Regions from separate parts of the Bradyrhizobium huanghuaihaiense genome, predicted to be linked through region 1. Evidence: predicted binding sites of a transcription regulator. Region 1 holds the regulator's gene; each other region holds the start of a gene.
The links. Region 1 encodes LexA, which represses DNA repair genes until DNA is damaged. Its sites were predicted from a motif close to TGTTCNNNNTGTGTTCNG; they were not measured.
Positions count from the first base shown of each region.

Region 2: a site for LexA is predicted at 3,235-3,252, ahead of N2603_RS06290 (ribonuclease T2 family protein). Genes of this name have one in related genera too.
Region 3: a site for LexA is predicted at 2,688-2,705, ahead of N2603_RS33490 (DUF3072 domain-containing protein). Genes of this name have one in related genera too.

Region 1 covers NZ_CP104172.1:4,458,038-4,468,090, forward strand. The annotation lists gene N2603_RS21285 (MFS transporter) at 1-403, opposite strand, end outside; gene N2603_RS21290 (DUF2171 domain-containing protein) at 790-1,023, shown strand; gene N2603_RS21295 (ComEC/Rec2 family competence protein) at 1,117-3,399, shown strand; gene N2603_RS21300 (GAF domain-containing protein) at 3,409-4,350, opposite strand; gene N2603_RS21305 (hypothetical protein) at 4,337-4,468, shown strand; gene N2603_RS21310 (hypothetical protein) at 4,573-5,004, opposite strand; gene N2603_RS21315 (hypothetical protein) at 5,202-5,405, opposite strand; gene lexA (transcriptional repressor LexA) at 5,591-6,292, opposite strand; gene N2603_RS21325 (molybdopterin molybdotransferase MoeA) at 6,469-7,680, opposite strand; gene N2603_RS21330 (hypothetical protein) at 7,911-8,105, opposite strand; gene N2603_RS21335 (HAD family hydrolase) at 8,261-8,893, opposite strand; gene N2603_RS21340 (alpha-hydroxy acid oxidase) at 8,902-10,035, opposite strand.
Region 2 covers NZ_CP104172.1:1,335,165-1,345,217, forward strand. The annotation lists gene uvrC (excinuclease ABC subunit UvrC) at 1-56, opposite strand, end outside; gene N2603_RS06275 (outer membrane protein) at 310-933, shown strand; gene N2603_RS06280 (cold-shock protein) at 1,037-1,252, opposite strand; gene N2603_RS06285 (23S rRNA (adenine(2030)-N(6))-methyltransferase RlmJ) at 1,506-2,366, opposite strand; gene N2603_RS06290 (ribonuclease T2 family protein) at 2,496-3,188, opposite strand; gene N2603_RS06295 (hypothetical protein) at 3,308-3,769, opposite strand; gene N2603_RS06300 (hypothetical protein) at 3,951-4,244, shown strand; gene N2603_RS06305 (DUF3617 domain-containing protein) at 4,289-4,819, shown strand; gene N2603_RS06310 (ATP-binding protein) at 4,934-6,319, opposite strand; gene N2603_RS06315 (response regulator) at 6,339-7,070, opposite strand; gene N2603_RS06320 (MarR family winged helix-turn-helix transcriptional regulator) at 7,067-7,609, opposite strand; gene N2603_RS06325 (branched-chain amino acid aminotransferase) at 7,950-9,032, shown strand; gene N2603_RS06330 (YegJ family protein) at 9,298-9,822, shown strand; gene hisS (histidine--tRNA ligase) at 9,989-10,053, shown strand, end outside.
Region 3 covers NZ_CP104172.1:7,082,666-7,092,718, reverse strand. The annotation lists gene N2603_RS33505 (Do family serine endopeptidase) at 1-1,471, shown strand, start outside; gene N2603_RS33500 (hypothetical protein) at 1,716-2,078, shown strand; gene N2603_RS33495 (DUF6496 domain-containing protein) at 2,091-2,366, opposite strand; gene N2603_RS33490 (DUF3072 domain-containing protein) at 2,457-2,651, opposite strand; gene N2603_RS33485 (hypothetical protein) at 2,767-2,988, shown strand; gene N2603_RS33480 (hypothetical protein) at 3,007-3,183, shown strand; gene N2603_RS33475 (hypothetical protein) at 3,304-3,531, opposite strand; gene N2603_RS33470 (hypothetical protein) at 3,627-3,896, opposite strand; gene N2603_RS33465 (hypothetical protein) at 4,036-4,257, shown strand; gene N2603_RS33460 (HWE histidine kinase domain-containing protein) at 4,254-5,744, opposite strand; gene N2603_RS33455 (HAMP domain-containing protein) at 5,758-10,053, opposite strand, start outside.

The sequences.
Region 1 (10,053 bases):
TGGCGCCACCATATTCGCCGCCCAGGCACAGGCCCTGGATCATGCGGAGGCCGAAGAGGAGGAACGCGGCCGTCAGACCGATCGACTGGTAGGTCGGGATTAATCCGATCGCCCCCGTGCCCAGTCCCATTCCGCTGAGTGTGATGAGAAACGTATATTTGCGGCCGACCCGGTCACCCATCCATCCGAACAGGAAGGCCCCTAGCGGACGGATGAGAAATCCTGCCGTAAAGAGCGCGATCGTGCTGAGGAGGGCTGCAACCGGGTGGGATTGCTCGAAGAACTTGACCGATAGAACTGCGGCCAGGCTGCCGAAGATATAGAAATCATACCATTCGATGATGTTTCCCACCGACGCAGCGATGATCACGCGGCGAAAATCGCTCGGAATTTGCATGGGCATTTGCAACTCCTATGGTTTCAAGATGTCTCCTCGCGTGTTTCAGCGGTCGATCTTCTCGCGGAGTGCGTGATGCGCGGCGTTGCATGCGCCTGCTATCGAGTTGCGTCGGCAACGCCTGACCTCAGGGGAGTATTGGACCACCTGAGGTGAGCTCCAGCGGCTTTAGAACCGCGAGCAGCCACCGCCTTGCCATTTGCCGGAGAGGCGGGGAACCGTAGTGTAGTCCCAGCAGGGGCGGGCACCTTATGAGACTTTCGGCGCAATCGACGGGCCTGGGGCGCGTTTGTGAAGGAGGCCGCACGCGCTCAAATTCTCCGTGACGTCTGGCGGGCAGCGAACGGAAGGTCGTCCCAGGCGTTGTGTGGGGTCTATCAGAGGATCCCACCATGCAGAACATCGCAGAGCATATGGAAGTCATCGGCGCCGACGGCGTCCATGTCGGCACGGTCGACCGCGTCGAGGGCAACCGCATCAAGCTGACGAAGAAAGACAGCGGCGAGGGCAGCCACAAGGGGCACCACCATTTCATCGACAAGGGTCTCGTCGCCGGGGTCGAGGGGAACAAGGTCCGCCTCTCGGCCAAGGCGGACGTCGCCGTGACGATGGAAGAGGAAAAGTAGGGCGCACCCTCTTCGTTCCTGATCTGTACCGCTATTCGTCCGCCTGCACGTTCCGGTAGCCTCTGAGCCAGTCGCGTATCGTAAGGTGCAGGAATGGCGGAGCCGGGCCGGCCGCAGCGTGTCTCGCAAGGGATCGCAGGAACCTGGCCGGCGGGGCGCTCCGCGTCCGCTGGCGGCCTCGCACCCGCAGGCTTCGACCTCTGGTCCGCGATCGCCGGGACTTTGCGCCAATGGGCCAGCGCCGAGGCCGGCGCGGGCCGGCTGTTGCCGTGGGTTCCCGTCGCTTTCGGCAGCGGCATCGGGCTCTACTTTGCGGCCGACCGCGAGCCGGTGCTGTGGGTCGTTGCCACAACGGCGATCGCGCTGCTGCTCGGCGCCGTCCTGGTGCGGCGGAGCCGGCTGTTTGCCCCTGCGATCATGATCGCGGCGGTTGCGGCCGGCTTTGCCGTCGCCACCTGGAAGACGGCGCGCATCGCGCACACCGTTCTGGCAAAGCCGCTCTATTCAGTGTCGTTGTCGGGCTTCGTCGAGACGCGCGACATCCGCGAGCGCACCGATCGCTTCGTGCTGCGCGTCACCGCGATGGAGGCGCAGCGCAGCGACATCAGGTTGGAGCGCGTGCGGCTATCGGTGCGCAAGGGGACAGCGCCCGAGGTCGGCAGCTTCGTGCAGCTCAAGGCGCGGCTGATGCCGCCGATCTCGCCGGTGCGCCCCGGCAGCTACGATTTCTCGCGCGACATGTTCTTCCAGGGCATCGGTGCCTCCGGCTTCGTGATGGGCGCCATCACGGCTTCGGTGCCGCCGGAGACCGGCGGCTTGCGGCTGCGCTACGCCGCCTTCATGCAGGGCCTGCGCGATGCGATCGACGCGCGCATCCGTGCCGTGCTCGAAGGCGACAACCGCGCGATCGCGACCGCGCTATTGACCGGCCGGCGCGATGCCATCACTGCGCCCGTCAATGACGCGATGTTCGTCTCGGGGCTCGGCCACGTGCTGTCGATCTCCGGCTATCACATGGCGGTGGTTGCCGGCGTCGTGTTCTTCGCGGTGCGCGCGCTGCTGGCCTTGATCCCGGGACTGGCGGTCGGCTTCCCCATCAAGAAATGGTCGGCGGCTGCAGCGCTGGTTGCCGCCGCGTTTTATCTTCTGCTCTCGGGCGCGGAGGTCGCGACGCAACGCTCGTTCTTCATGACCGCGGTGGTGCTGATCGCCGTCATGGTCGATCGCCGCGCCATCACCTTCCGCACGCTGGCCGTGGCCGCGCTGATCGTGCTCGCGGTGGCGCCGGAGGCGCTGGTTCACCCCAGTTTCCAGATGTCGTTTGCGGCAACGCTCGGGCTGGTGGCGCTGGTGCAGATCGGCATGCCGAACCTGTTTGCCTCGCCCGACCATTCCGCGACCGCGCGCATCGCGCTGTGGGGCGGCCGCGAGATCGCGATGCTGTTCCTGGCCTCGCTGATCGCGGGGCTTGCGACCACGCCCTATGCTGCCTTCCACTTCCACCGCGTCACGCCTTACGGCGTGCTCGCCAATCTCGGCGCGATGCCGGTGGTCTCGGCGCTGGTGATGCCGGCCGGATTGTTAAGCTTGCTCGCTGCTCCCTTCGGGCTCGATGGCGTGTTCTGGTGGCTGATGGGGATCGGCATCGACTGGATGGTCGCGGTGTCGCGCTGGGTGGCGGCCCTGCCGGGCGCGGTCGGCCGCATCCCGGCGTTCGGCATCGCGCCGCTGATCGCGGCCAGTCTCGGCATCATTGTCATGGGCCTCTTGCGCACGCCGTTGCGCTGGTCAGGCGGGCTGGTGCTGCTGGCTGCGATCCTCTGGGGCCTGTCGGCGCGGCCGCCGGATATCCTGATCGCCGGGGACGGCCAGAGCGTCGCGGTCCGGGGCAGGGACGGGCACCTGCACGTGATCCGGGCGAGCAAGGACAGCTTTCTGCTGAAGGAGTGGCCGGCTGCCGATGCCGATCCGCGCGATGCCGCCAATGGTACTCTGGCCGACGGCGTGTCGTGCGACGAGGCCGGCTGCGTGACGCCGCTTGCCGACGGGCGCCTCGTCGCGCTGGCCTTGCGCATCGATGCGCTGGCGGACGATTGCAGCCGCGCCGCGCTGGTGGTGACGGCCCGGCCGGCTGCGCCGGATTGCGCGGCGATGGTGGTGGACCGGCAGCGCCTTGCCGCGCAGGGCGCATTGGCGCTGACACGGCGGGGCGACGGCTTTGCGGTGCAGACGGTTAAAGCAAGAGGCGCAGACCGCCCGTGGGCGGCGGCAACCGCCGGCGAAGGCGATTTCGGCGCGACCCTTGCGCCGCCGGCGGCGGCGCCCCGTAACCGGGATGCGACGCCGTCCGAGGCGGACATGCAGGCTGAGGATTGAGGAGGCGGGCTACAGGTACCAGGCCAGCACGGCGTCGAGCCCGGCGCTCCCGATTACCGGCAAGGCAACCATCTGGCTCAGCCCGGACGCGCGGGCTTCGGCCGCGGCGATCGATTTGTCATGCGCGAGATCATCGTTGAGCGCAGGCATCCCCGTGGCCCAGGCGCCGCCGATGCTGCCGTCGCCCCTCGTGATGGACTTGTCCGCATAGAGCGCGGCAAGGTCGGTCTGGGCGCTGCAATCGCCGGCGCGGAAGACCAGCGCAGAACGAGCCTCGTTCGGCCCCCAGATCTCGAAGCGCCGCGCAATCGGCGTTGCCTGCGCGGAGAGGAAGGTCAGCACCCAGGTCTGGTCGGTGCCGGTCCGGTAGGGAACGCCGACGCCGAGATTGATCCCGACCTCGGCGGCGTCTTCCCAGCGCAGAAAGCTCTTGGCGTTGTGCAGGTCCTTGATGATCAGCGGCAGGCCGGCTTTCCAGGTGCGTCCGGGCAGGCCGAAGCCGCGCGGAAACCTGGTGTGGCGCGAGTTGAACTCGAACATGTCGGCGGTGCCATAGTAACCGTCGACCAGGCCCATCTCGTGGGAGGTATCGGGGTCGTTGTGCCAGAGCTCGATCGCGCCGACATGCGCCTCGTCGTCGCCGCAGAACAGGACCATCACGGCTTGCAGGAATTCGCCTGAAAATACCGGCACCGCCACGCCGCAAGTCAGGCCCGCCGCGAGCGCCTGGTCGGTCCGCCTGAAATAGGAGTTGGCGAATTTGGTGAGGATGACGGGATGGCCGGAAGCCCAGGCCTTGCCGGGAAGGCCCTCATCCCGACCGAAGCGCAGCTCTTCACTTGCGGCCCTGAACGCGGACAGCCCTTCGCCGTAGAGGCCCCCGCCGAATTCCAGCCGCGTACGCGTCCGGTCGGGCACCCAGAGTTCAACGACGCGAATGAAGGTCTTCATCGAACGTGTCCGCCGCCTCAAGCCTTTTGGCAGCATCGGCCATTTGCCTGCGGAACGGACGTTCAAAATTCAGGCAGGGCAGCGCAAACTTCGTGCGACGGAGAAGAGCGGCGGCTGATCGGCGAAGGTATTTTCGAAGATGCAAACCACACCACGTCGCCGGCCACGGCCGGCGATGGCGATTTCAATCATGGCCCGACCCGCGAGCCGGGGCTGCTACGATCAGCCGATCGGCAGGCGTGTGATCGTCGGCCTGTCGGCCATGGTCTGCGGCTTGTGCTCGCGCTCGCCGAGTGGCTGGGTCACCGGCAATTGCAGCACGGTTGCGCGCTGGCCTTCGACGAGCTGAGTCACCAGCACGTATTTGCCGTCGGGAAATTCGATCGCATCGTGATGGCGATCCGGAATGTGCGGGTCGATCTTGCCGAACTTGCCGACGCGCGAGTTGATGGTGCGCGTCCAGATCCAGCGATTGTCGTAGCGGACGTTGTCGGCGAAGGCGAGCTCCGTTCCCGGCAGCAGGCATACCGCGACGGACATGTCGGCTTCGGAGGCGAAGCCGCGTGTCGAGGTGCCGCGGAAGGTTGTCGTGACGATCGTCTCACCGACTTCGGCAGGACGCGTCGCGACGGCGTGCAGGCTGTAGTCACACATCGGGGTGCTCCTCATTCGAAGATAGCGACCCGCGCCTCTTGTCGAGGCACAAGCCTCTATCAGAGTGGAAGCATACAACGGTCTGCTTGGTTGTGGGCAAATCTGCGGCTTGGGTCCGCACGCCGCCATCACAATATCTTTTTCAGATGCACGAGGAACAAAGCCCGCTTCCGTGCATTCTGCGAGCTTCTTCTTCGTCAGCGGCCAGCAGGTGCCGACCAGCCCGAATACGGCGAGGCCGGTTGCGACTGCTGTCCAACGGCGTCGCGTGCGTTGCGCAATTGCTCACGCGTCGTCGCTGGCGTCGTCTTGCGGACATGATGCGATCGTGCGGCGACGGCCGGTGACACTGACGTTGCGATCAGCGCCATCGCGACGGTGCTCAAGACGATCTTGCGCATGGTTGTCTCCTCGGTTTCTCAAAGGCCCGTAAAGCGATGCGTGCTTTGCGCGGCGTGCCGAGGATCTAGCGCGGGGGAGGTGGCCGGATAATCTGTGCAGAACCAGAAAGACTATCCAGCCGGAGCGGACAATGATCCGCTCCAATCGTTCAGGCGCGGTCGCCAACTGGCGCCGCGGGATGCACTTAGTACTTCCGGTACAGGCCGATCAGCTTGCCCTGAATCTTCACCCGGTTGGGCGGCAGGATGCGGACCTCATAGGCGGCGTTGGCGGGCTCGAGCGCGATCGATGCGCCGCGGCGGCGGAAGCGCTTCAGCGTTGCTTCCTCGTCGTCGATCAGCGCCACCACGATGTCACCGGTGTCGGCGCTCTCGTTGCGCTGGATCAGCGCCATGTCGCCGTCGAGGATGCCGGCTTCCACCATCGAATCGCCGCGCACTTCGAGCGCGTAGTGCTCGCCGGAGCCGAGCATGTCAGGCGGTACGCTGATAGTGTGGCTGCGGGTCTGCAGCGCCTCGATCGGCGTGCCGGCCGCGATACGGCCCATGACGGGCACGGCGACGGGACGCTCACCCTCGTCAGCCGGCGGGCTGGAGGTCGTGCGCACCTTGCCGAGATTGCCTTCGATGACGCTCGGCGTGAAGCCGCGGCGGTTGCCGGCAGCCGCCTGGAGCTCGGGCAGCTTGATGACCTCGATCGCGCGGGCGCGGTTGGGCAGGCGCCGGATGAAGCCGCGCTCCTCGAGCGCGGTGATCAGGCGATGGATACCCGATTTCGAGCGCAGATCGAGCGCGTCCTTCATCTCGTCGAAGGAAGGCGGCACGCCGCTTTCCTTCAGTCGCTCGCTGATGAACCGCAGGAGCTCGTATTGTTTGCGCGTTAACATCTCGACCAAAATCCCCCGGTTGATGTCGTTCGATTCCGAGACGCTCAGTTCAGCGATAAGCCGCTGCATGCTCGAAACAAATCATGAACGGACACTATATGTTCGATACATGTTCCGCAACTGCTTAATTTACCGTGAACGCGACAAAGTTCGCGGAACGCGTGTGGTGACAGCGTTCATACGGGCAGCAGCAGCACCTCGCATTGCGTGCCGGCTTCGGCCTCGGGCGCGAACGGCGCGCGTACGAGAAGTGCCTGTGCCGCAGCGAGATTCGCAAGCAGCGAGGAATCCTGGTGATTGACGGGCAGGGCGATCAGCGTGCCGTCGTCGCGTCGCTCCAGGCGCGTGCGTAGATAATCCTCGCGCTGGTCGTTGGCATTGAGGTCGCGGCCGAGCACGGCGCGCTCGCGGCGATGATGAATCACGGTGCGACCCGACAGTGCGCGAATCAACGGCACCATGAACAGGAAAGCGCAGACGTAGGATGACACGGGATTGCCGGGCAGGCCGATGACGCGCATCGCGTCGAACCGGCCGTGCATCATCGGCTTGCCCGGCCGCATCGCGATCTTCCAGAACGACATCGCGATCCCCTCGGCCTTGAGCGCCTGCTGGACCAGATCGTGGTCGCCGACCGAGGCGCCGCCGGACGTGATCAGGATGTCGGCGCCACTCTCGCGGGCCCGGCGGATCCCGGCGGTGGTGGCTTCCAGCGTGTCGGCGGCAACGCCGAGGTCGACGGTATCGGCGCCCTCCTGGCGGGCGAGCGCGTGCAGGGCGTAGCCGTTGGAATAGACGATCTGGCCGGGGCCGGGCGTCGCGCCCGGCATCACCAGCTCGTCGCCGGTGGCGAGGATCGCGACCTTCGGACGGCGTTGCACGGGTAGGTGCGGGTGATTCATCCCGGCCGCGAGTGCGAGGTCGCGCTCGGTGAGCCGGGCTCCCTTGCGCAGCAGCACCTCGCCCTCGGCAAAGTCGACCCCGGCGCGCCGGATGTGCCGTCCGGGAATCGCTGCTTCCTTGATCGTGATGCGCTTGCCATCAGCGACCGTATCCTCCTGGATCACGACCGTATCCGCGCCGGCGGGAACGACGCCGCCGGTGAAGATCCGGACCGCTTCGCCGGCGCCGACCAACCCGGCAAACGGCCGCCCGGCCGCGACCTCGCCGATCACCGTCAGTTGGGAATCGATCGTCGCCGCATCGGCCGCGCGCACGGCATAGCCGTCCATCGCCGACATCGCCTGCGGCGGCTGCGTGCGCCGCGCCGCGACGTCGCGCGCGAGCACGCGGTGGTAGGCCTGGTCGAGGGGGACCGTCTCCTCAGGCAGCGGCTCTGCGCCGGCAAGCACCGCGGCAAGCGCGTCAGATACCGGCATCAAGGCCACGGGTGAAAACTCCTGCTGAGCACGTTCGGCAAATCGGCGGCGAGAGTTCTAGCCGAGTGCGGCCGCAGAGGCAAAACAGTGGAGATGCAGGATGATTCAGCCTGCGTCGTTCGCTCTATCGCGAAAGATGGACGTCAAATCCGCCGCGGCATGATCCGGAAGGCGAGGCAGACCGGCACGAGGACGGCCATGGCAAGCACGAGAAGAACGAGCGCCACGGCCAGCATCGGTCAACTCCCTGCCGGCGCGTCCGGACTGACGTCCGGCGCTTTGGGGCCCTGATCCTTGTCGGGCAGCGGGTCGGCCTGGGATTTCAGGTCGGCGGCCTTGCTGATCAACTTGGCGGATAGGTCGGAGTCCGAGGTGGTTCTTGCGAACTCGAGCAGGAGAGAGGCTTGCTTGGTGAGGTAGGATTTGCCCAGCACGTCGATCGGTCCAATGTAGAAGTCCCAACGGACTCAAGAGTCCGGAAGGGCAGATTCCGTTCCCGGAACTTTGTACAAAAATGCACAAAGTGATTTGGTTCCTCATATTTGGCAAACGAGTTCCAGGGAACCGCACCTGCCGGGAGGCGGATCCGTCAAATCCCGAGCTGCTTCAGCGCATCGCCGACGTCACGGGGCGAGGTCACATGCACCGCGGTCAATCCGCGCGCCCGGGCCCCCTCGATGTTTTCCGCGAGGTCGTCGAAGAAGACGATGCGGCTCGCCGGCACGCCCATAGCGGCCACGACATGGTCGAAAGCCTCCGCGTCCGGTTTACGCAGGCCGATGCTGGACGACAGGTAGAGCTCGCGGAAATGGCCGAGCAGGCCGGCATATTCCTTCGAGAAATGGTCGACATGCGGCCGGTTGGTGTTCGAGAAGGCGTAGAGCGGCATCCGCCTCGCCGCACGCGGCAACAGTTCCGCGATGTCAGGCATCTCGCCGGCGAAGATCGCGTTCCAGCCCTCCAGGAACTGCGCGTCGGAAATCGCGATCCCGAGTGATGAGCGCAGCGAGGAGAAATAGTCCGCGTCGCTGATCTTGCCGACCTCGTGCAGCCGGTAGGCTTCGCTGTCGCGCACATAGCGCGCGACGATGGCTTCGGGCTTGCAGCCGGCGTGTCCCGCCCAGCAGGCGATCGCCCTGGAGAAATCGATGTCGAGCACCACGCGCCCGAGATCGAACAGAAGCGCGTCTGCGCTGCCGGGAGAGAGCGGGGGCACCTGCATCCTTTCACTCAGTATCGATAGGGATCGTGGTCGAACAGCGGGAACGCGCTGAACACGCTCGGCGCGTTGGTCGCGGTGGCCGGATGCAGGCAGGACCTGCCGACCTCGGCGAACGAGGTGGCGCCCAAGAGGCCGAGGCAGCGCAGCACCTCGTCTTCCAGCAGCTCCAGCATCCGGGCCACGCCGGCCTCGCCGGCCGCCGCCAGGGCCCAGCATTGCAGCCGGCCGATGCCGACGAGGTCGGCGCCTGCCGCAATCGCCTTGACGATGTCGGTGCCGCGGCAGAAGCCGCCATCGACCATGATCCTGGCGCGGCCTTTCACGGCGTCGACGATTTCAGGCAGCACATGCATGGCGCCGCGGCCGTGGTCGAGCTGGCGGCCGCCATGGTTGGAGACGTAAATCCACTCGACGCCGTGATCGAGCGCGATCTGCGCATCCTCGGCGGTGGCGATGCCCTTCAGGATCAGAGGGATCTTGAACTTGTCCTTGATCATCTTCACGGTCCGCCACTCCAGTCCCTTCTGGTAGTCGCCGCCGGTGGCGCGCAGGCGGCTTTCGCGAACGTAGCGCTTGGCGATGTCGCGTTCGCGACGGCTGTAATGGGCGGTGTCCACGGTCAGGCAGAAGGCGGCGTAGGCGTTCTTCTCGGCCCGGCTGACGACATCGGCGACGAAGGCGTCATCGCCGCGCACATAGAGCTGGTAGAGACGCAGCGCGTCGGGGGCAGCCTCGGCGGTTTTCTCCAGGCCGGGCTCGGACACCGAGCTCAGCATGTGCGCCGCACCGAAGGTGCCGGCAGCACGTGCGACGCTCGCGGCGCCATCCGGGTCAAAAATCTCCAGCGCGCCGACCGGGGCCAGCACCACCGGCAGGCGCATCTTGCGGCCGAACTGCTCGACGCTTCCGTCGACCTTGCGGACGTCGCGCAGCACGCGCGGGCGGAAGGCGATCTCGTCCAGCGCCATCCGATTGCGGCGCATCGTGGTCTCGGTCTCGGCGGCGCCGACGATATAGTCCCAGGCATTCTGGTTGAGGTTGGCGCGCGCCTTCCGGATGAATTCGTGCAGGTTCTGGAACGGCTCGTTGCTGGCGCCGAGTTCAACGTTCCGTTCCGGCCGGATGCGGGGCGCTTCGTTCATTGTTGTCCTCCCGAGAAT
Region 2 (10,053 bases), 3.1 Mb from region 1:
GGTTGCCGCGATTTGCGCGCGCTGTCGTCCGGATTGTCGGTGGAATCGTGAACCATGAAGCGAATTTAGGCGCTGGGCGCGCCGATTTGAAGTTCCGGCCATGCCGCACACACAGGATGGCGGCGCAGTTCCCGGTAACGCTTGCTTAAGCCTGTTAACAGCGCGGTAACCCGGCTTAACAGCCCTTTAACTTAAAACTCTCGATAAATCTTACGCGAAAGGGTCTTGGTTCCGTAACCATGGGGTTTTGCCTCGCGCGCGCGGCGCCAGGCATCGCACCGGTTGCGGCAGTTGCGTTGGAGTTAAGTGATGAAGAGGCTCGTTGTGGGCGCAGCCGCGTTGGTTGCAGCCGGCTGGACGGGTTCGGCAGGCGCCGCCGACATGAATTATGGAGGGCGCGCACCCTATACCGTGAACCAGCCGCTCAATGCCTATAGCTGGGCCGGTCCCTATCTCGGCGGCAACATCGGCTACGAATGGGGCTCGGTCGACAACAACCCCGCAAAGCCGTCCGGCTTCGTCGGCGGCGTCCAGGCCGGCTACAATTTCCAGAACGGCCCGTGGGTGTTCGGCGTCGAGGGTGACATCCAGGCGGCCGGCGCCGACGACACCTTCGCGCCGTGGAAGTTCTCCAATCCGTGGTTCGGCACGCTGCGCGGCCGCGCCGGCTATGCCTTCAGCAACGTGCTGTTCTACGGCACCGCGGGCCTTGCCTTCGGCGAGCTGCGCGCGCAGACCTTCGGCTGGACGGAGTCGCACACCACCGCCGGCTGGACCATCGGTGCCGGTGCGGAAGTCGGCCTCGCGCCGAACTGGAGTGCCAAGCTCGAATATCTCTACATCGATCTGTCGACGAGCCAGTTCGCAATCACCGGCGTGTCGAACGGCTACAGCGCCAGCGTTGTGCGCGCAGGCGTGAACTATCGCTTCTGATAGCTGAAGAAGAAGATACCAGACCACAGCCTCCCGGCCGTTCGCGGCCGGGATTTTTTTTGCGTCCGGTGCTTTCGCGTCAGGCGTTTCGCGGGCAGGCCCGCTAGGACAGGATCACCAGGTTGACGGCCTTGGGTCCCTTCCCCTTCTTGTCCGGTTCGACTTCGAAAGTAATACGCTGTCCTTCGGCAAGGTCTTTCAGTCCCGCACGCTCTACAGCCGTAATATGTACGAAGACATCGCGACCGCCGTCATCAGGCTTGATGAAGCCGTAGCCGCGCTCTCCGTTGAAGAACTTAACTGTTCCCGTCATGGCCATCGGGAAACTCCCCCTCATTGCTCCTCCGTCGCGACGCAGACGCACGTCACGACATGACCGGGCCTTACGAAGCCCGGGAGAGCTGGCCATCCTTGGTCGGACCTCATCGGCCCGGCGGGATCTTTCTTAGGCCTTCACTCCGCCGCAACCATTCGCGGAAGCGGAACGTAAAGCCAGTCACGGAAACAGCATAATACGGTTCTTTGCGGATTGACTACCGCTACTGCATATTTTTCCCAAGAATGCCGGAGGGTTACCTCTTCGGTATCTCTAATCGGAATCTGGCAGCGCCGCCCTGGCCGAGCGGCATCTCCAGCTCGGGCAGAATGGTTTTGAGCTCGCCATGCAGCGTGTAGGGCGGATTGACGATCAAAAGCCCGGTGGAGGTGAGGGGCCCGCCATCGGCTTGCGGTGCGGCGCTGAATTCGAGACGCAGGCATTTGCCCGGTGGTTTTGCTGCGGCTGCGAGCCGCGCCACTGATTGCGCCAGCGTGTCGGTGGCGCGGCGGTTCTTGGCCGGATACCAGATTACATAGATACCGGTCGGCCATTTCGCGAAGGCTGCCGAGAAGGCTTCGCCCAGCCGTTCGAACTCGTCCTTGGCCTCGAACGGCGGATCGATCAGCACGAGACCGCGCCGTTCTTTCGGCGGCACGAAGGCCGGCAGCGCCACCCAGCCGTCGAGATCCACCACGCGAGCCTGCTCGTCGCGGCGCAGCACGTCGATCAGCGCCTTGCGCGCCTTCGGCTCGAGCTCGCAGGCGACGAGGCGGTCCTGCGGCCGCAGCAGACCGCGCGCGATCAGCGGCGAGCCAGGATAGGCCTTGAGCTCGCCCTTCGGATTGAAGGCGCGGACGATGTCGAGATAGGGTTTTGTCAGTGCGATGGTCTCGTTCGACAGGCGCGCCTGCATCAGCCGCGCGATGCCGGTCAGCCACTCGCCGCCGCGGCGCGCCTCGTCGCTTTCGAGATCGTAGAGGCCGGCACCGGCGTGGGTGTCGATGACACGGAACGCCCCCGGCTTCTCCTGCAGATAGGTGATGATGCGCGCAAGCACGATGTGCTTGATGACATCGGCGAAGTTGCCGGCGTGGAAGGCGTGGCGGTAGTTCATGAGCTAGGACTACGTTGTCTGGCGCGATCCCATCCCCTTGTCATTGCGAGCGCAGCGAAGCAATCCAGAATCTTTCCGCGGAGGCAGTCTGGATTGCTTCGTCGCAAGGGCTCCTCGCAATGACGGTGGCTACCCACCCCTGATCGGCGGCATCGTCACCTGGTCGCGGCGGCAGGCGCGGCGGTCGATCTCCTCGCAGGCGCGGAATTGCAGATCCTTGCTGAGGCAGATGCGGACCTCGGACAATCGCGTCCGGTTGCAGGTGACCGAGACGGCGGCGCTGCTGAGACCCGGATTGGCCTTGATGAAGGCCTCCTCGACGTCGGCAGGCGCGACGGTCCTGGCCTGCGACAAATCGAGATACTCGGCCGGAATCTTGATCGCGGCGCGCGCCTTGCGGATCGTCTCGAAATAGCTGCGGTCGGCGAGACCCGAGCAGGTGCCGTGCTTGTCCCACTCGTTGAAGATCAGGCCCGGCGCCGGCATCAGGTCGAGCATGGAGGAGACGATGCTGCGGCTCAGCCTCGGCGCCGGCCGCTGGCAATATTCCGGAAAGCCGTTCTCATATTGCGGCCACAGCCCGTGCACCACGAAGGCGTAGGGCCGGCCGCTGCACTGCATCTGGGAGCGGCCGCCACGCTCGGCCGCTTCCTCGCAGAACGAGGGCGACCATGACAGCGACAGCACATAGAAATCGAATTCGCCCGGCGCGTTCTGCCGCTTGTCCTGGGCTTTCGCGCCGTCGGCGAACGACGCCAGCCCGGCGGCAAGGGCGAGTGAGATCACAAGACGGGAGAACGAACGCAATCTGGAATGAAACATGGCGACGCCCCTCAACTAGACTGTGCAATCGAGCCTAGCAGGCGATGAGAACATTTCAAGAACAAATTTCGAGCGCCGGTGGTTCGGCCGCTTGATCGGACCGAATCAGAGCTTTCGAATTACTGCCTGGCGGCGCGGCAGGCCGGGTTGTAGGCCCAGTTGCGGTCGAGCCCGACCACGCACCATTCGACGCCGTTGCCGTAGCCGGCAAAGCCGCCATCCTCGATGATCGAGAAATGCACCTTGCGCACCTTGCCGTCGGTGAGCATGGCCTCGCCGGTGCAATAGCGGCGCGGGATGTTGTCGGACTGCCAGGGCCAGAACGCGACCTCGCGAACCGCCGAGAAGCCCGTGATCTTCAACGAGGAATTCCAGAACGAGCTTTCCTTCTCCCAGAACTGGGTGGCGATCGTCGGCAGCGCCTTGTCGCAATCGGTGACGGCGCCGTCATAGCGCGGCCCGCTCAGCCAGAAGTTCAGCTCCAGCGGGTTGGCGGCCCGGGCCTCGCTGAGCGACAGCGCCCCGAACATGAGGCCGAGCACGGCGGCGAAGCGGAGCGATTTGAAGGAGGGGGCGCGCATGGGTAATCCGGACAGCTGGGTCTTCGAAGCTCGGACGGTGCCGCGAAGGCCGGAAGAGGTCAAGTGCAGCGCGGCAACACTTCGCCAGGAGTTGACCAGAACGTTGCGGCCGGCCGGCCTCGGTTCTTTTCACTTTGGCCCCGGCACCGTAAACTGGCGCCAACCAATTGGAGTGACGGGAATGCGAATCATTGCGGCCGCGGGCCTTCTTGCCTTGGGTATGATGGCGAGCCAGTCGGCGCGCGCCGATATCCTTCCGGTGCCTCCGTTCAAGGGCAACGACACCGGCGGCATCATCGCCTTTTCGATGGCAAACCAGGTCGATGCGCGGCAGGTCGCGGTCGATCATTGCGCGCGCTACGGCAAGGTCGTCAAATTCCTCGGCGTGCAGGCTTATGAGGGCGGATACATCTCGTTCTCCTGCCGCTGGGTGCCCTATGGCGCCGCCGATCGGCCGATCCGCACGCTCTACTGAGGCGTCGTCGTAACGTCGCAGTCTCTTAGCCGGGAGCTTCCCACATGACGCGCAAACTCGCTTTGCTCGGCTCGGCCCTTTGCGTTGTAGTGTCGGCAGGCAGTGCATCTGCCGACGATCTGCCCGTGCGCAAGGCCGGCCTCTGGGAAATGAAGCTGGTCACGAGCGGCTCGCCCGTGCCCGAGATGACCATGCAGCACTGCACCGACGAGACCGTCGACAAGGAGATGAGCAACAACGTCTCGCCGATGGCCAAGCAGGTCTGCGCCAAGCAGGAGATCAAGAAGACTGCGAGCGGCTATGTCAGCGATTCCGAGTGCAGCGTCGCCGGCGTCAGCACGACCTCGCATGCCGAGATCACGGGCGACTTCAACTCGGCCTACACAGTGAAGTCTTCCTCGCATGCGCAAGGCGGCGTCGCCGGCGCTGCGGGGCGCGATACCACCATGACGCTGCAAGCGAAGTGGTTAGGTGCCTGCAAGCCGGACCAGAAGCCCGGCGACATCGTCATGCCCGGCGGCTTCAAGATGAATGTGCGCGACATGGACAAGCTGAAGGCGCTGCTGCCGAAGTAGGGTGAGATGGTCGTGAGACCGTAGCCCGGATGCAGCGAAGCGAAATCCGGGGTTCGCGCGACACGAGAAGCCGGTCCCGGATTACGCTACGCTCCATCCGGGCTACGTCATCGCCTACACCGGAATCCGCACGCTCGCCCTCAATCCGCCCATCGGGCTGTCGCCCAGTGTGATGTCGCCGCCATGGGAACGGGCGATATCGCGGGCGATGGCAAGGCCAAGGCCGGTGCCGCCTTCGTCCTGGTTGCGGGCATTGTCCAGCCGCAGGAACGGCTTGAACACTTCTTCGCGCAGATGGGCGGGAATGCCGGGGCCGTCGTCGTCGACTGTCACGGTCAAATAACGGTGATCGCGCTGGCCGGTGATGGCGATGCTCTTGCCGTAGCGCGCCGCGTTGGTGACGAGGTTGGCGAGGCAGCGCTTGAACGAGGCCGGCTTCACCGTCACCACGGGCAGGCCGTTGAACGCCACGGTCGCGGTGTGGCCGTGGCGCTCGGCATCGCTGCGCAGCTCCTCGAGCGCCTGCGCCATGTCGGTCGGCTGCGACTGCTCGCCGGAATCGCCGCGGGCAAAGGCGAGGTAATCCTCCAGCATCATTGACATCTCGTCGACGTCCTTGCGCATGCCTTCGAGCTCGGGGCTGTCGCCGATCAGCGCCAGCTCGAGCTTGAAGCGGGTCAGGATGGTGCGCAGATCGTGGCTGACGCCGGCGAGCATCGCGGTGCGCTGCTCCATCGTGCGCTCGATGCGCGACTTCATCTCGAGGAAGGCCACCGCCGCGCGCCGTACCTCGCGCGCGCCGCGCGGGCGGAAGTTCGGCGCCTCGCGGCCCTTGCCGAAACTCTCCGCGGCATCGGCAAGCCGCAGGATCGGCTTGATCTGGTTGCGCAGGAACAGCACCGCGACGATCAACAGGATCGAGGACGTGCCGACCATCCAGAACAGGAAGATCTCCGAGTTCGAGGCATAGGCGGCGCTGCGCTGCGCGAACACGCGCATCACGGCATCGTCTAGCTGGATGCGGATCTCGACGAGGTTGGAGCGGCCGACCGTGTCGATCCAGAACGAGCGGCCGATCTGGCGGCCGAGCTGCACCGACAGCGTCTGGTCGAGCAGCGAGAAGAACGGCTTCGGTCCCGGCGGCGGCATGTCACCGGCGGGCAGGAAATCGACCACCAACTGCAACCGCTGCCCAATGCTCTTGAGCTGCGCGCGGTCCTTGTCCTGCGGATAGCTTTTGTAGACGTCGATCAGCGCGGCGATGTCCTGCACCACCGCGGCCGACAGCCGTCGTGTCACCGTGTTCCAGTGCCGTTCCATGAACACGAAGGCGACCACGGTCTGCAGGATCACCATCGGCACGATCATGATGAGCAGCGCGCGGGCATAGAGGCCGGTCGGCATCCAGCCCTTGAACGCGTTGCCCATCCAGCCATTGGCGGCGGAGACGCGGCCGGCGGCGCTTTTTAGAAGCGTCAGGCCGGTATCGATCGTGCTCATCTAGCGCGCTTCACTTGATCTATGGTGAGGCCACCAGCCGGTAGCCGATGCCGCGCACCGCCTGCAGGAACAGCGGATTGGCCGGGTCGGTCTCGATCTTGCGCCGGAGGCGGTTGATCTGCACGTCCACGGCGCGCTCGTTGACGCTGCCATTGCCGGTCAGCGCACTGCGCGGCACGGTCTCGCCCGGCGTCTCCGAGAGAATGCGCAGCATCTCGCGCTCGCGGTCGGTGAGGTGGATGACCTCCTCGCCCTGGCGCAACTCGCCGCGATCGAGATGGTAGACATAGGGACCGAACGCGATCTTCTCGACCGTCGTGGCCTGCTGCGGCGGCGCGGCGCGCTTGAGGATGTTGTTGATGCGCAGCGCAAGCTCGCGCGGCTCGAACGGCTTTGCGACGTAGTCGTCGGCGCCGATTTGCAGGCCCTCGATGCGGGCTTCGGCCTCGTGACGCGCCGTCAGCATCACGATCGGCACCGAGGAGGAGGTCCGGATGAAGCGGGCAAGATCGAAGCCGGTCTCGCCGGGCATCATGACGTCGAGGATCAGGAGGTCGAAATGCAGGCCCAGCAGTTTCGAGCGCGCGTCACCCGCGCTTGCCGCGGTGGTGACGCGGTAGCCCTCGCTGGCGAGAAAACGCGAGAGCAAGTCGCGGATACGGCGGTCGTCGTCGACCAGCAGCAAATGCGGGGCATCGTCGGCCGGTTGCACCGGCGGACGGGCGAGCGTGGCTGCGAGCGGCACGGTCACTCCTTCGAGTCTTGATTGACGGCGGCGAAGATCGTCTCGAGCACCTTGTCCGGATCGTCGCGGTCGATCATCGCGCGCAGGAAGCGCTTGACCGTCTCGGCGTCCTGCGGACCCATCTCGGCAAGTGCCTTGGTGATCCGCGTGGTCTGGAGCCCGGCGAGCTTCTGGACCAGCGCCTCGCCCTTCGGCGTCGCGTAGAGCAGGCGCTGGCGGCGGTCATTGTCGCCGGTCTTCTGCACGATATAGCCCTCGTCCAGGAGCTGCTTGAGCACCCGGCCGAGCGACTGTTTTGTGATGCGCAGGACGTCGAGCAGGTCGGCGACCTTCAGCCCGGGATAGCGGTAGACGAAGTGCATGACGCGGTGGTGGGCCCGGCCGAAGCCGAACGCCTCGAGTTCCTGGTCGGGATCACCGACGAAATCGCGATAGGCGAAGAACAGCAGCTCGATGATATCCCAGCGCAAATTGCCTCCATCGCCTGCGGCCGGCCGGTGCGCGGCAGCGTCTTGAGGGGGAGTCGCGAAATTTATGTCAGGCATATTGACGTATCTTGGGTTCAATGTTACAAAAGGATCGACCCGCACGAAATTTTAGATCGTTTCGCATCGGGTGGCATCGTAGCAGGGCGGCCAAAGAGAGCCGGACAGGCGGCGACGGCCGAAGCAGATCTACCGTGCGATTGTCGAGCGGCATTTCGGCAAAACATACTGGACTTCCGCCTTCCGCAAAAGCATGTCCTCGGCGACATGCTGGCCACGGAAACCGGCCGTAACATGGCTGGCGGCGGTCCGGCCAGAAACCCAATCAAGCCAGCCGGCCCCGGAACGGGCCGGCGGGCGCGAGAAACAGCGCCGCCACCGGGCAGCGGGAGGCAAGGACATGAGCATGAAATTCGACATCCAGCCCGCATCCAATCCGACGTCCGAAAAGGACCGCGTCGCCAAGCTGGTGGACCCCGGCTTCGGGCGGGTCTTCACCGACCACATGGCGGTCGTCCGCTACAACCAGGCTAAGGGCGGCTGGTATGAGGCCCGCGTCGAGGCGCGCGCCAATTTCCAGCTCGATCCGGCCGGCGCCGTCCTGCACTACGCCCAGGAAATCTTCGAAGGCCTCAAGGCCTACAAGCGCGACGATGGCGGCGTGAACCTGTTCCGTCCCGACGCCAATGCGCGCCGCTTCAGGGATTCCGCCGAGCGCATGGCGATGGCGCAATTGCCCGAGGAGGTCTTCATCGAGGCGGTCGAGCAGGTCGTGCGCATCGATCGCGCCTGGATGCCGGGCGGCGAGGGCAGCCTTTACCTGCGCCCCTTCATGATCGCGAGCGAGACCTTCCTCGGCGTCAAGCCGTCGTCCGAATACATCTTTGCGGTGATCGCTTCGCCGGTTGGCTCCTACTTCAAGGGCGGGCCTGCGCCGGTGTCGATCTGGGTTTCCGAGAACTATACGCGCGCCGCGATCGGCGGCACCGGCGCCGTCAAATGCGGCGGCAACTATGCCGCGAGCCTGCGCGCCCAGGCCGAAGCGATCCAGCACGGCTGCGATCAGGTCGTCTTCCTCGACGCAGTCGAGCGCCGCTATATCGAGGAGCTCGGCGGCATGAACATCTTCTTCGTGTTCGACGACGGCTCGCTCTCGACGCCGCCGCTCGGCACGATCCTGCCCGGCATCACCCGCGACTCCATCATCGCGCTCGCCCGCGATGCAGGTAAGACCGTGCGCGAAGAGCCGTATTCGCTCGACCAGTGGCGCAAGGATGCGGCCAGCGGAAAGCTCAAGGAAGCCTTTGCCTGCGGCACCGCCGCCGTGATTTCGCCGATCGGCAAGGTGCGTTCGGTGAGCGGCGATTTCGAGATCTCGGGCGGTGCCGCCGGCCCCGTCGCCATGGGCCTGCGCAAGCAGCTCGTCGACATCCAGTACGGCCGTACCAACGATCCGCACAACTGGATCCGCAAGGTGTTTTGATCTCTTCACCCTCCCCTGGAGGGGGAGGGTCGATCGCGCGAAGCGCGAGCGGGGTGGGGTGATTTCTCCACACGGGCGGTGCGCACAGCGGAGAGACCGTCACCCCACCCCGTCTCTCATCTTCGCTACGCTCAGATGCGAGCCGACCCTCCCCCTCCAGGGGAGGGGTAAGAAGCGCAGCGCTTGTGGCTTATCGCGCACTGAACGTGCTGCTGCCGACATGCGACAAAGCCAGGACACAACAAGCATCCTGGACATCGCGAACATGGCATCCAAACTCTCCCAACCCATGAAATGGGTGGTTCTCGCCGCCGTCACCGGCGTCTCCGTTTTCGGCATCCTGACCATCGGTCCTGCGCCCGAGGTGGTCGCACAAGACCGCTCGCCGATCGTCGACGTGCGCACCACCGACCCCGAGATGAATGCCGCGATTGCCCGCGCCCGCGGCTCGCTGCCGACCTTCTGGGCCTCCTATGACGCGCCAAAATCGTCGGAGACCGGCCACGCCCTGAAAGTCCGCTTCTCGACCCGCAAGGGCGGCGAGCACATCTGGATCGGTGAGGTGAAGAAGCAGCCCGACGGCAGCTATTCCGGTCTGTTCGCCAACGAGCCGCGCGATCTGCCGGGCAAGCACGCCGGCGACGAGGTCAAGTTCAGCGAAGCCGACATCTCGGACTGGATGTTCATGCGCAACGGAAAGATCGTCGGCGGCGAGACCATCAAGCCGACTCTGAAGTCGCTGCCGAAGGCGGACGCGGATGCCCTCCGGGCCCGGATGGAGAAGCCGTAAAGGTTGGCCGTCATTCCGGGATGGTCCGAAGGACCAGGCCTCAGGTGCGCGATTGCGCACCGGGGAATCTCGAGATTCCGGGTTCGATGCTTGCGCATCGCCCCGGAATGACGGCGTCCCCTAAGCACCGGTTGCCGCCACCGGCGTCGGCTGGTAAACGCCGCGGATGGCCGAGAAACCCAAAAAACCCCAGAAACTGAAGGCGCGCCTGCCGCGCGGGCTCGAGGATCG
Region 3 (10,053 bases), 2.6 Mb from region 1:
CGGCACCGTGGCCGCGCTTGGCGTGGCCGTGCTGGCCGGCTCTCCCGGTTTCACGCAGTTCGGCGTGACCTCCCTGGTCTCGCCCGCGCACGCCGCGGAAAGCGCTACGACCCCGCCGGGCTTCGCCGACCTCGTCGCCAAGGTCAAGCCCGCCGTGATCTCGGTGCGGGTCAAGATCGACCGCGACAACGACAAGAACGCGATGCTGCAACAGAACCGGATGGATTCCGACGAGGACTCGCCGTTCGACCAGTTCTCGCGGCAGTTCGGCTTCCGCGGCCCGGGTGGCATGAACGGCATGCCGCGCCAGCGTCACCAGATGGTCACGGGCGAAGGCTCCGGCTTCTTCATCTCCGCCGATGGTTACGCCGTGACCAACAATCACGTCGTCGATCACGCCGAGTCTGTGCAGGTCACCATGGACGACGGCACGACCTACACCGCGAAGGTGGTCGGCACCGATCCGAAGACCGATCTCGCGCTGATCAAGGTCGACGGCAAGAAGGACTTTCCCTTCGTCAAATTCGCCGAGCAGAAGCCGCGGATCGGCGACTGGGTAGTGGCGGTCGGCAATCCCTTCGGCCTCGGCGGTACCGTGACCGCCGGCATCGTCTCGGCCAGCGGCCGCGACATCGGCAACGGGCCCTATGACGACTTCATCCAGATCGACGCGCCGATCAACAAGGGCAATTCCGGCGGCCCGGCTTTCGACATGAACGGCAACGTGATCGGCGTGAACACCGCGATCTTCTCGCCGTCGGGCGGCTCGGTCGGTATCGGCTTCGACATCCCGGCGACGACCGCAAAGCTCGTCGTCGCGCAGTTGAAGGACAAGGGTGCTGTGACGCGCGGCTGGCTCGGCGTGCAGGTGCAGCCGGTGACCGCCGACATCGCCGACAGTCTCGGCCTGAAGGAGGCACGCGGTGCGATCGTCGACAATCCGCAGGACGGCAGCCCGGCGGCCAAGGCCGGGATCGAGGCGGGCGACGTCATCACCGGCGTCAACGGCACCGCGATCAAGGACTCCCGCGATCTCGCCCGCACCATCGCGACGCTGGCACCGGGCACGTCCGTGAAGCTCGATGTCTTCCACAAGGGCGGAAGCAAGACGGTGACGCTCACACTCGGCGAGTTGCCGAAGGAGCGGCAGGCGAACGGTAAAGCCGATGAGGGCAAGGTGCAGCCGGAGAAGGGCACGCCGCGCCTCGGGCTTAGCCTCGCGCCGGCCGGCGAGGTGCAGGGCGCCGGCCAGAAGGGCGTCGTCGTCACCGAGGTCGATCCGCAAGGGCCGGCAGCGCAGCGCGGCATCCAGACCGGCGACGTCATCCTCAATGTCGGCGGCAAGCCCGTCGCCAATGTCGGTGACGTCCGCGCTGAATTGGCGCAGGCAAAATCGTCCGGCAAGAACAGCGTGCTGCTTCAGGTGAAGGGCGCGGAGGCGACCCGGTTCGTCGCCGTGCCGCTCGCGTAAGCCTCTCGTTCTGAACGGCAATTCAAAAGGCGGCCCGCGGGCCGCCTTTTTTCGTACCGGCGTGAAAGATACCCACAGGTCGACGATAACATTCTCGTTAACGGCAGTATTGGTGACGGATTCGTCCGAAAAAGCCGCGTTCGCTCGTCAGACTTTGGAGTCCATATTACCTGCAGGGGGTGGAGTTCCGAACGTCCGGCTGCTTTGTGGAACCGGCCGGTGTTCGCATTTGATCGGTGCCGACATGGATCGATTGAAGCTCTCGCTGAGACGTGCGCTGCTCGTGGCGCCGCTCGTGCTGTCGGCTGGAAGCGCCCTCGGGCGCGATGACGGCCGCTACGCGGATTCACCGCTCAAGCCCTGGTTCGACAGTCTGCGCAGCCATCTCGGCCCGTGCTGCTCGGATGCAGATGGATTTGCCGTCTCGGATCCCGATTGGGAATCGCACGACGGGCATTATCGCGTGCGTCTCGACGGTCAATGGGTGGATGTGCCGGATGAAGCCGTCATCACCGAACCGAACCGGGCGGGGCGCACCATGGTCTGGCCGGTGAAGACGGCGTTCGGGATTTCGATTCGGTGCTTCATGCCGGGCAGCATGATCTGACGGGCGACAGCGTCACCGCTTGCTGGATTTGCGCTTCGATTTCTTTGCCGCTTTCTTGGCCGTCTTCTTCTTGGACGTCTTTCGTTTGGACGCTTTCTTCGGGACTTTTTTGCCCTTCTTGCGGGCCTTCGAGAGTCCAATCGCGATCGCCTGCTTGCGACTCTTCGCGCGTCCGCCGCGACCACCGCGTCCGCTCTTCGCGGTGCCCTTCTTGTAGCGGCGCATTTCGCTTTCGACATCGCTGCCGGAGCTGCGTGAGTAACGTCGTTTCTTTGCCTTGCGTGCCATGCGTTTTCTCCCTTGGCCGGGGAAAACCGCTCGACACAGGCATGGTTCCGAAAGCGCGTCGGCAACGCTCCGGATGATGAATGACGCAGGCTAGAATGAGTTTGCGAGCTCGATCTCCGCTTCGAGCACCTGGATGCGCCGCGCGGCTTCGGCGAAGGATAGATCTCGCGCATATTGCGCAGGCTGATACGCCTCTTCGCTCAGCCGCTTCAGCTTCAATCCCTGCGCCCGGGACATTTGCTCCATGAGAAACGCCTTGGCGTCGTATTTACCCTGAACCTGCATGTCCGCTCTCCATTCTGAAATCGCGACTTGACTATATGTTCTTATTTTGTTCTAACAAGCCATGGACAACAGAATTAATGAAATTCGACGTAAAATCAGCGCCTTGAGGTTGGAGATGGCCAACGTTGAGGCATCCGTGCGCGACCTCGTCGATCGGGGGCGCGACTGCACGGAAAAGGCCCTGGCGCAGATGGACCTGCGCCGGAAAATCAACCTGTTGATCGGCGAATGGAGAGCTGCTGGCGGTGGCCACGTCCTGCCGGATGTCCGCGATCGTGTACGGCTTCGTCCGCTGAAGAAAGCCGCAGATCCCGCGCGGACGATCGCGCGCGGCTGAGAGCTTTAGGAGCGCGTCATGGAGGAAGACCCGGACACGTACCGGATCCTGAAACTGCGCGCCGAGATTCTCGAACTGGGCTCCGCGATCCGGCAATTGCAGCGCGAGGGTCTCGACGACGCCGCGGCCCAGCTCCTGATTGCGCGCAAGCGGGCGCAGCTCGACCATCTCGTGAAGACGCGGGCGGCGAGCTGAATATCGTTGACACCGGACGCAGCTAACGCGTCTGCCAGCGTGTGGCTTGAGAGAGATCGTATCGAACAACCAAAGCGAGAAGGCCCCGCGAACGCGAGGCCTTCGATGCACGACTGCGCCTTACTTGGCGGTGCCTGTGCCCTTGGTCATCGTGCCGCCCTGATCGGAGCCGGGGCCAGAGCCGCCCTGGCCGGAGGCATCGGGACTCTTGCTCTTCGTGTTGGCGCCAGTCGTCTGAGAGGTCGACGATTCATGTTTCGCCTTATGCGACTTGGCCTGCGCGGCAAACGGTGCAGCGGCGAGGCCGCTTGCCAACATCACGGCGAGAGCGAGCTTGGTCGTCTTCATGTGCGGGAACTCCCTGAGTTAAATTGACGCAGGCAGCCAACTGCCGTTGGTCACAGGAGTTCCCGACAAAGTAGACCCGCGTTTTCACGCGCGCTTCAAAATTCCTTGTCCTCGTCGATGATGAACACGACGCCCGTGAGCGTCGCACCGATCGCGAACGTCGTCACCAATGTGAGGGCGAAGACCAGAATTGCTTGGCTTCCGCCGTGATTGAGTAGATTGGCGACCGCCGGATTGGACAGAGTGAGCGCGAGACCGAATGCGAGCCCGAGAGCTGCGCCCATCATCGCATGCGTCACGAGCTTGATGACGCCAGTGGGAGAGAGCAGGCTCGGTGGCTTCTTGGGTGTCTTGTTCGCACGCATGGAACCAACCCTCGATTGCACATGCAACGCGCGCGATGATCGCGGGTTCCACTCGCATGAAGGAATTGTCATCCGCCGCTTCATCCGGCGTTCATGCCGGGCTTGCGAGGATGAAGTCCATCAACATGGGACACTCGATATGGGTAAGGTCGTCTATCTCTATCGCTCGCTGGCCTATCGGAATGCGGCCGCCGACATGTTGCGCAAGGCGCGCAAGTTGCCGCGCGGTGCGGAACGAAGCGCAGCCCGCCGCTATGCGACGGCGCTGCGCGATCTCGCGCAAACGGAAGCCTGGCTCGAAGGACGCGTCGCCGACGAGCCTCGCTCGATCCTGCGCACGAAGATCGCCGCGTCCGGTTAGCCCGACGCGCGCTGCAGCTCGGGGGAGGTGTCGGCGTCGAACTTGCCCTGCGCTACCGAGGCAGGGGTCTTGCGGGTCAGCGGCACGTCCAGGCGGCACAACAGGCCCTCGGCCCGCCAATCGAATTGTGCCCGTCCACCGAGCTGGGACTCGACGCTCGCAAGCAGGCTTCGCGTACCGAAACCGCGAGACTTCGGTGTCCTCACCAGCGGGCCGCCGGATTCCTCCCAGGTCAGCGTGAGGTGGTCTTCCTCGACCTGCCAGCCGATCAAGAGCCGGCCCGATCGCGTCGAGAGCGCGCCATATTTGGCGGAGTTGGTGAAGAGCTCGTGCAACGCCAGCGCCAGCGTCTGTGCCGTCGCAGGGACCAGCTGAACCTCGGGACCAGCCAATCGGATCTGGTCGCCGAGCGAATAGGGTGCAAGCTCCTCGTCGATCAGCTTGGAAAGCTCGGCGCCCTGCCAGCTCGACAGCGACAGGATCGTGTGCACGCGCGCCAGCGCATTGATGCGTCCCTCGACGGCGTTGACATAGGCCTTGACCTCGTCGGCACGGGTGAGGCGCACGATCGATTGCGCCAGCGCCAGCGCATTCTTGGCGCGATGATCGACTTCCCGCGCCAGCAGGTTCTGCCGCTCCTCGGCACGCTTGCGTTCGGTGATGTCAACGGTGACGCCGCTCACGCGGACCACGCGGCCGGCCTGATCCACCGTCGCGGCCGCTGTGCCGACGCACCAGCGCACCTCACCGTCGGGGCGGCTGACGCGAAATTCCCCTTCATAGGCGCGCGCGCCGCTATTGAAGGCGGCAATGGCCTGGCCGAACCGGTCGACATCATCCGGGTGCAGCAGTGCCTGGATGTTCGCCGAGGTGACGTTGAAGGTCTCCGGCGTCACGCCGAAGATGCGGTACTGGCCTTCGTCCCACATCCAGTCGCCGTTGATCCAGTCCCAGTCCCAGGATCCCATCTTGCCGGCGGCGATCGCCATGCTGCGGCGCTGCTCGCTCTCGCGCAGCTTGGCGGTGGAGTTCTCCAGTTCCGCCGTGCGGGCGCGGACACGGTCCTCGAGTTCCTGGTTCAGCCGTTCGAGCTCGCGGGTCTTGCGGTAGAGTTCGGAAAACACCTTGATCTTGGCGCGCAGCACCTCCGGCACCACGGGCACCGGCACGTAGTCGACCGCACCCATCTCGTAGCCGCGCAACCGGTCGATGTCGCTCACTTGAATGGCCGAGATGAAGATCATCGCGGTCTTCTGGAAGCGCGGATGTTCCCGGATCATCGCCGCGAGCTCGAAGCCGTCGAGCTCGGGCATGCAGACGTCGACCAGGATCACCGCGATCTCGGTCTTGAGCAGCACCTCCAGTGCCTCGCGACCGGACGATGCGATCACGAGGTTCTCACCGAGATCCTTCAAGATCACCTCATAGGCGAGCAGCTTGGCCGGCTGGTCGTCGACGAGGAGGATATTGACCTTTTCGTGGTCCATTCGCGGATCCAGCTCAGCGGTGCAGCCACATGCGGATCGCAAGCAGCAATTGATCGGTGTTGACGGGTTTTGCGAGGTAGTCGGAGGCACCGGCTTCCAGGCATTTCTCGCGGTCGCCTTTCATCGCCTTGGCGGTCAGTGCGATGATCGGAAGGCGGGCGAAGGCCGGGTTCTCGCGGATCACGCCGATGGTCTGATAGCCATCCATCTGCGGCATCATGATGTCCATCAGCACGATGGCGATTTCCGGATTGGATTCGACCAGCGTCACGGCTTCGCTGCCTGTGGTCGCCGTCAGCACCTTCATGCCGCGCCGTTCCAGCACGCTCGACAGCGCGAAGATGTTGCGGGCGTCGTCGTCGACGAGCAGCGCGGTCTTGCCGATCAGGTCCTCGTCGGAACTGTTCAGCTTCTCCAGCATGCGCTGCTTCTCGACCGGAAGTTCCGTGATCACGCGGTGCAGGAACAGCGCGGTTTCGTCGAGCAGACGTTCCGGCGATTCCACGCCCTTGACCACGATGCTGCGCGCCATGGTGTGCAACTCGGCGTCTTCCTCCGCCGAAAGCTCGCGGCCGGTGAAGACCACCACCGGCACGTTCGAGAGCGCCTCGTCGTTGCGGATCTGGTCCAGCACCTCGAAGCCGCTCATGTCGGGTAGGCGGAGGTCGAGCACCACGCAATCGCAGGGCGCTTCGCGCAGCATCGAGAGTGCGCCGGCGCCGGTGTCGGTCGCCACGATCTCGATGTCGTCGTGATGCAGCAGCTCGCGGATCGAGAGCTGCTCGGCCTCGTTGTCCTCGACGATCAGGAGCCGCTTGCGCCGCGGCCGCGCATATTCCTTGATCTGCGTCAGCGCCGCCGCGACGCCTTCGGTCGTCGTCGGCTTGTTGACGAACGAGAAGGCGCCGCGCGCCAGCGCATGCTGGCGGTCCTCGTCGAGCGTAATGATCTGCACGGGGATGTGGCGGGTCAGCGGATTGTGCTTGAGCTGGCTCAGCACCGTCCAGCCGAGCATGTCGGGCAGGAACACGTCGAGCGAGACCGCGCGGGGCTGGTACTGCTTGGCAAGTTCCAGCGCCTCCGCACCGCGCGCGGCGACTAGCACCTTGAAGCCCTTATCGCGTGCGAGATCGACCAGCACCCGCGCATAATGCGGATCGTCCTCGACGATCAAGAGGATGCTGTCGCCGGGCTCGAGGTTGAGACGGTCGTCGGGCAGCTGCTCGATGACGCGCTGCTGCTCCGGCGCGGCCGGCTGCAGCGCCGGTGGCTGACTGTATTGCTGCGGCGACGGGGCGGCGCGCGGCGCCAGCGTCGGTCCGGAATATTTCAGCGGCAGATAGAGCGTGAAGGTCGAGCCCTTGCCCGGCGCGCTGCGCAAATGGATTTCGCCGCCGAGCAGGCTCGCGAGCTCGCGGCTGATGGCAAGGCCAAGGCCGGTGCCGCCATATTTGCGGCTGGTGCCGGCGTCGGCCTGCTGGAACGCCTCGAAGATCAGCTTCTGCTTCTCCAGGGGAATGCCGATGCCGGTATCCGACACCTCGAAAGCGATCACGGCCGGCGCGGAGTTCAGCACCGGGTGATCGGTTCCCCAGCCGCCGAGGGCGGCCTCGACCTTCAGGCGCACTTCGCCGTCGGCGGTGAACTTGAAGGCGTTGGAGAGCAGGTTCTTCAGAACCTGCTGCAGGCGCTTGGAGTCGGTGACGATGCTGCGCGCGAGGTTCGGATCGACGTCGATCTTGAACGAGAGGCCGCGGTTCTCCGCCTCGTGCCGGAACGGACGGCCGACGGTCTCGAGCAGGTTGGCGGTCAGGATCTCCTCGGCATCCACCGTGACCGTGCCGGACTCGATCTTGGAGAGATCGAGGATGTCGCTGATGAGGTTGAGCAGGTCGGTGCCGGCGCCGTGGATGGTGCGGGCGAACTCGACCTGCTTGGCCGTGAGGTTGCCGTCCGGATTGTCGGTGAGCTGCTGACCGAGGATCAGGATCGAGTTCAACGGCGTGCGCAGCTCGTGACTCATATTGGCGAGGAATTCGGACTTGTACTTCGAGGTCAGCGCGAGCTCGGTCGCCTTTTCCTCGAGCGCACGGCGGGCCTGCTCGATCTCCTGGTTCTTGCGCTCGACCTCGACGTTGCGCTCGGCGAGCTGCTGCGCCTTCTGCTCGAGCTGGTCGTTGGTCTGCTGCAATTCGCGCTGCTGGGTCTGGAGCTCGCCGGCGAGCTGCTGCGACTGCTTCAGCAGGCCTTCGGTCTGCATCGTCGCCTCGATCGAGTTGAGCACGATGCCGATGGAGTCGGTGAGCTGTTCGAGGAAGGTCATCTGCGAGGTCGTGAAGGAGGCGAGCGAGGCGAGCTCGATCACCGCCTTGACCTGGCCTTCGAACAGCACCGGCAGCACCACGAGGTTCTTCGGGGCGACGCGGAACAGCGCTGAATTGATCGGCACCACGTCGCTCGGAATGTCCGCAACGACCCGCGGGCGCCTGTCGAGCGCGCACTGGCCGATCAGGCCCTCGCCGAATTGCAGTACGCGTTGATAGGGATAGACGCCGTCGCCGGCGTAGGAGGCGAGCAGCAGCAGCTGCGGATTGTCCTCGCTCTCGATCTGGTAGATCACGCCGGTGTGGGCGTTCACCAGCGGCGACAGCTCGGTCAGCAGCAACCGGCCCACGGTGGCGAGGTCGCGCTGGCCCTGCAGCATGTTGGTGAATTTCGCGAGGTTGGTCTTCAGCCAGTCCTGCTCGGTGTTCACGTCCGTCGTCAGACGGAGGTTCGTGATCATCGTGTTGATGTTGTCTTTCAGCTCGGCCACTTCGCCGCGGGCATCGACCTGGATCGACCGCGTCAGGTCGCCCTTGGTCACGGCGGTCGCCACTTCCGCGATCGCGCGGACCTGCGAGGTGAGGTTCGCGGCCAACAGATTGACGTTGCCGGTGAGGTCCTTCCAGGTGCCGGCAGCGCCTGGCACGTCGGCCTGGCCGCCGAGGCGCCCTTCGACGCCCACCTCGCGCGCCACCGACGTCACCTGATCGGCGAAAGTCGCGAGCGTTTCGGTCATGTTGTTGATGGTATCGGCGAGCGCGGCGACCTCGCCCTTCGATTTCACCGTGAGGTTCTGCTTGAGGTCGCCGTTGGCGACTGCCGTCACCACCTTGACGATGCCGCGGACCTGCTCGGTCAGGTTCGCCGCCATGAAGTTCACGGTGTCGGTGAGATCCTTCCAGGTGCCGGCGACGCCGGGCACCTGGGCCTGGCCGCCGAGCTCGCCCTCGGTGCCGACTTCACGGGCGACGCGCGTAACTTCGCCGGCGAAGGCGTTGAGCTGGTCCACCATGGTGTTGATGGTGTTCTTCAGCTCGAGGATTTCGCCCTTCACGTCCACGGTGATCTTGCGGGACAAGTCGCCGCGCGCCACGGCGGTGGTCACTTCGGCGATGTTGCGGACCTGCGTGGTGAGGTTCGCAGCGAGCAGGTTGACGTTGTCGGTGAGGTCCTTCCAGGTGCCGCCGACGCCAGGCACGACGGCCTGGCCGCCGAGCCGGCCCTCGGTGCCGACCTCGCGCGCGACGCGCGTCACTTCGGCGGCGAAGGAGCGGAGCTGCTCGACCATGGTGTTCAGCGTATCCTTCAGCAGCAGGATCTCGCCGCGTACGTCCACCGTGATCTTCTTCGAGAGGTCGCCGCCGGCAATCGCGGTTGCGACCTCGGCGATGTTGCGGACCTGAGCCGTCAGGTTCGACGCCATGAAGTTGACGTTGTCGGTAAGGTCCTTCCAGGTGCCGGCGACGCCGGGCACCTCGGCCTGACCGCCGAGCTTGCCTTCGGTGCCGACCTCGCGCGCGACGCGGGTGACTTCGCCGGCGAAGCCGTTGAGCTGGTCCACCATGGTGTTGATGGTGTTCTTGAGCTCGAGGATCTCGCCCTTCACGTCCACGGTGATCTTGCGGGACAAGTCGCCGCGCGCCACGGCGGTGGTCACTTCGGCGATGTTGCGGACCTGCGCGGTGAGGTTGCCCGCCATCGAGTTGACGCTGTCGGTGAGGTCCTTCCAGGTGCCGGCGACGCCGGGCACGTTGGCCTGGCCGCCGAGGCGGCCTTCGGTGCCGACCTCGCGCGCCACGCGCGTCACCTCGCCCGCGAAGCGGTTGAGCTGGTCGACCATCGTGTTCAGCGTGTCCTTGAGCTGAAGGATCTCGCCGCGGACGTCCACCGTGATCTTGCGCGACAGGTCGCCGCCGGCGATGGCGGTTGCGACCTCGGCGATGTTGCGGACCTGGGCGGTGAGGTTGCCCGCCATCGAGTTGAC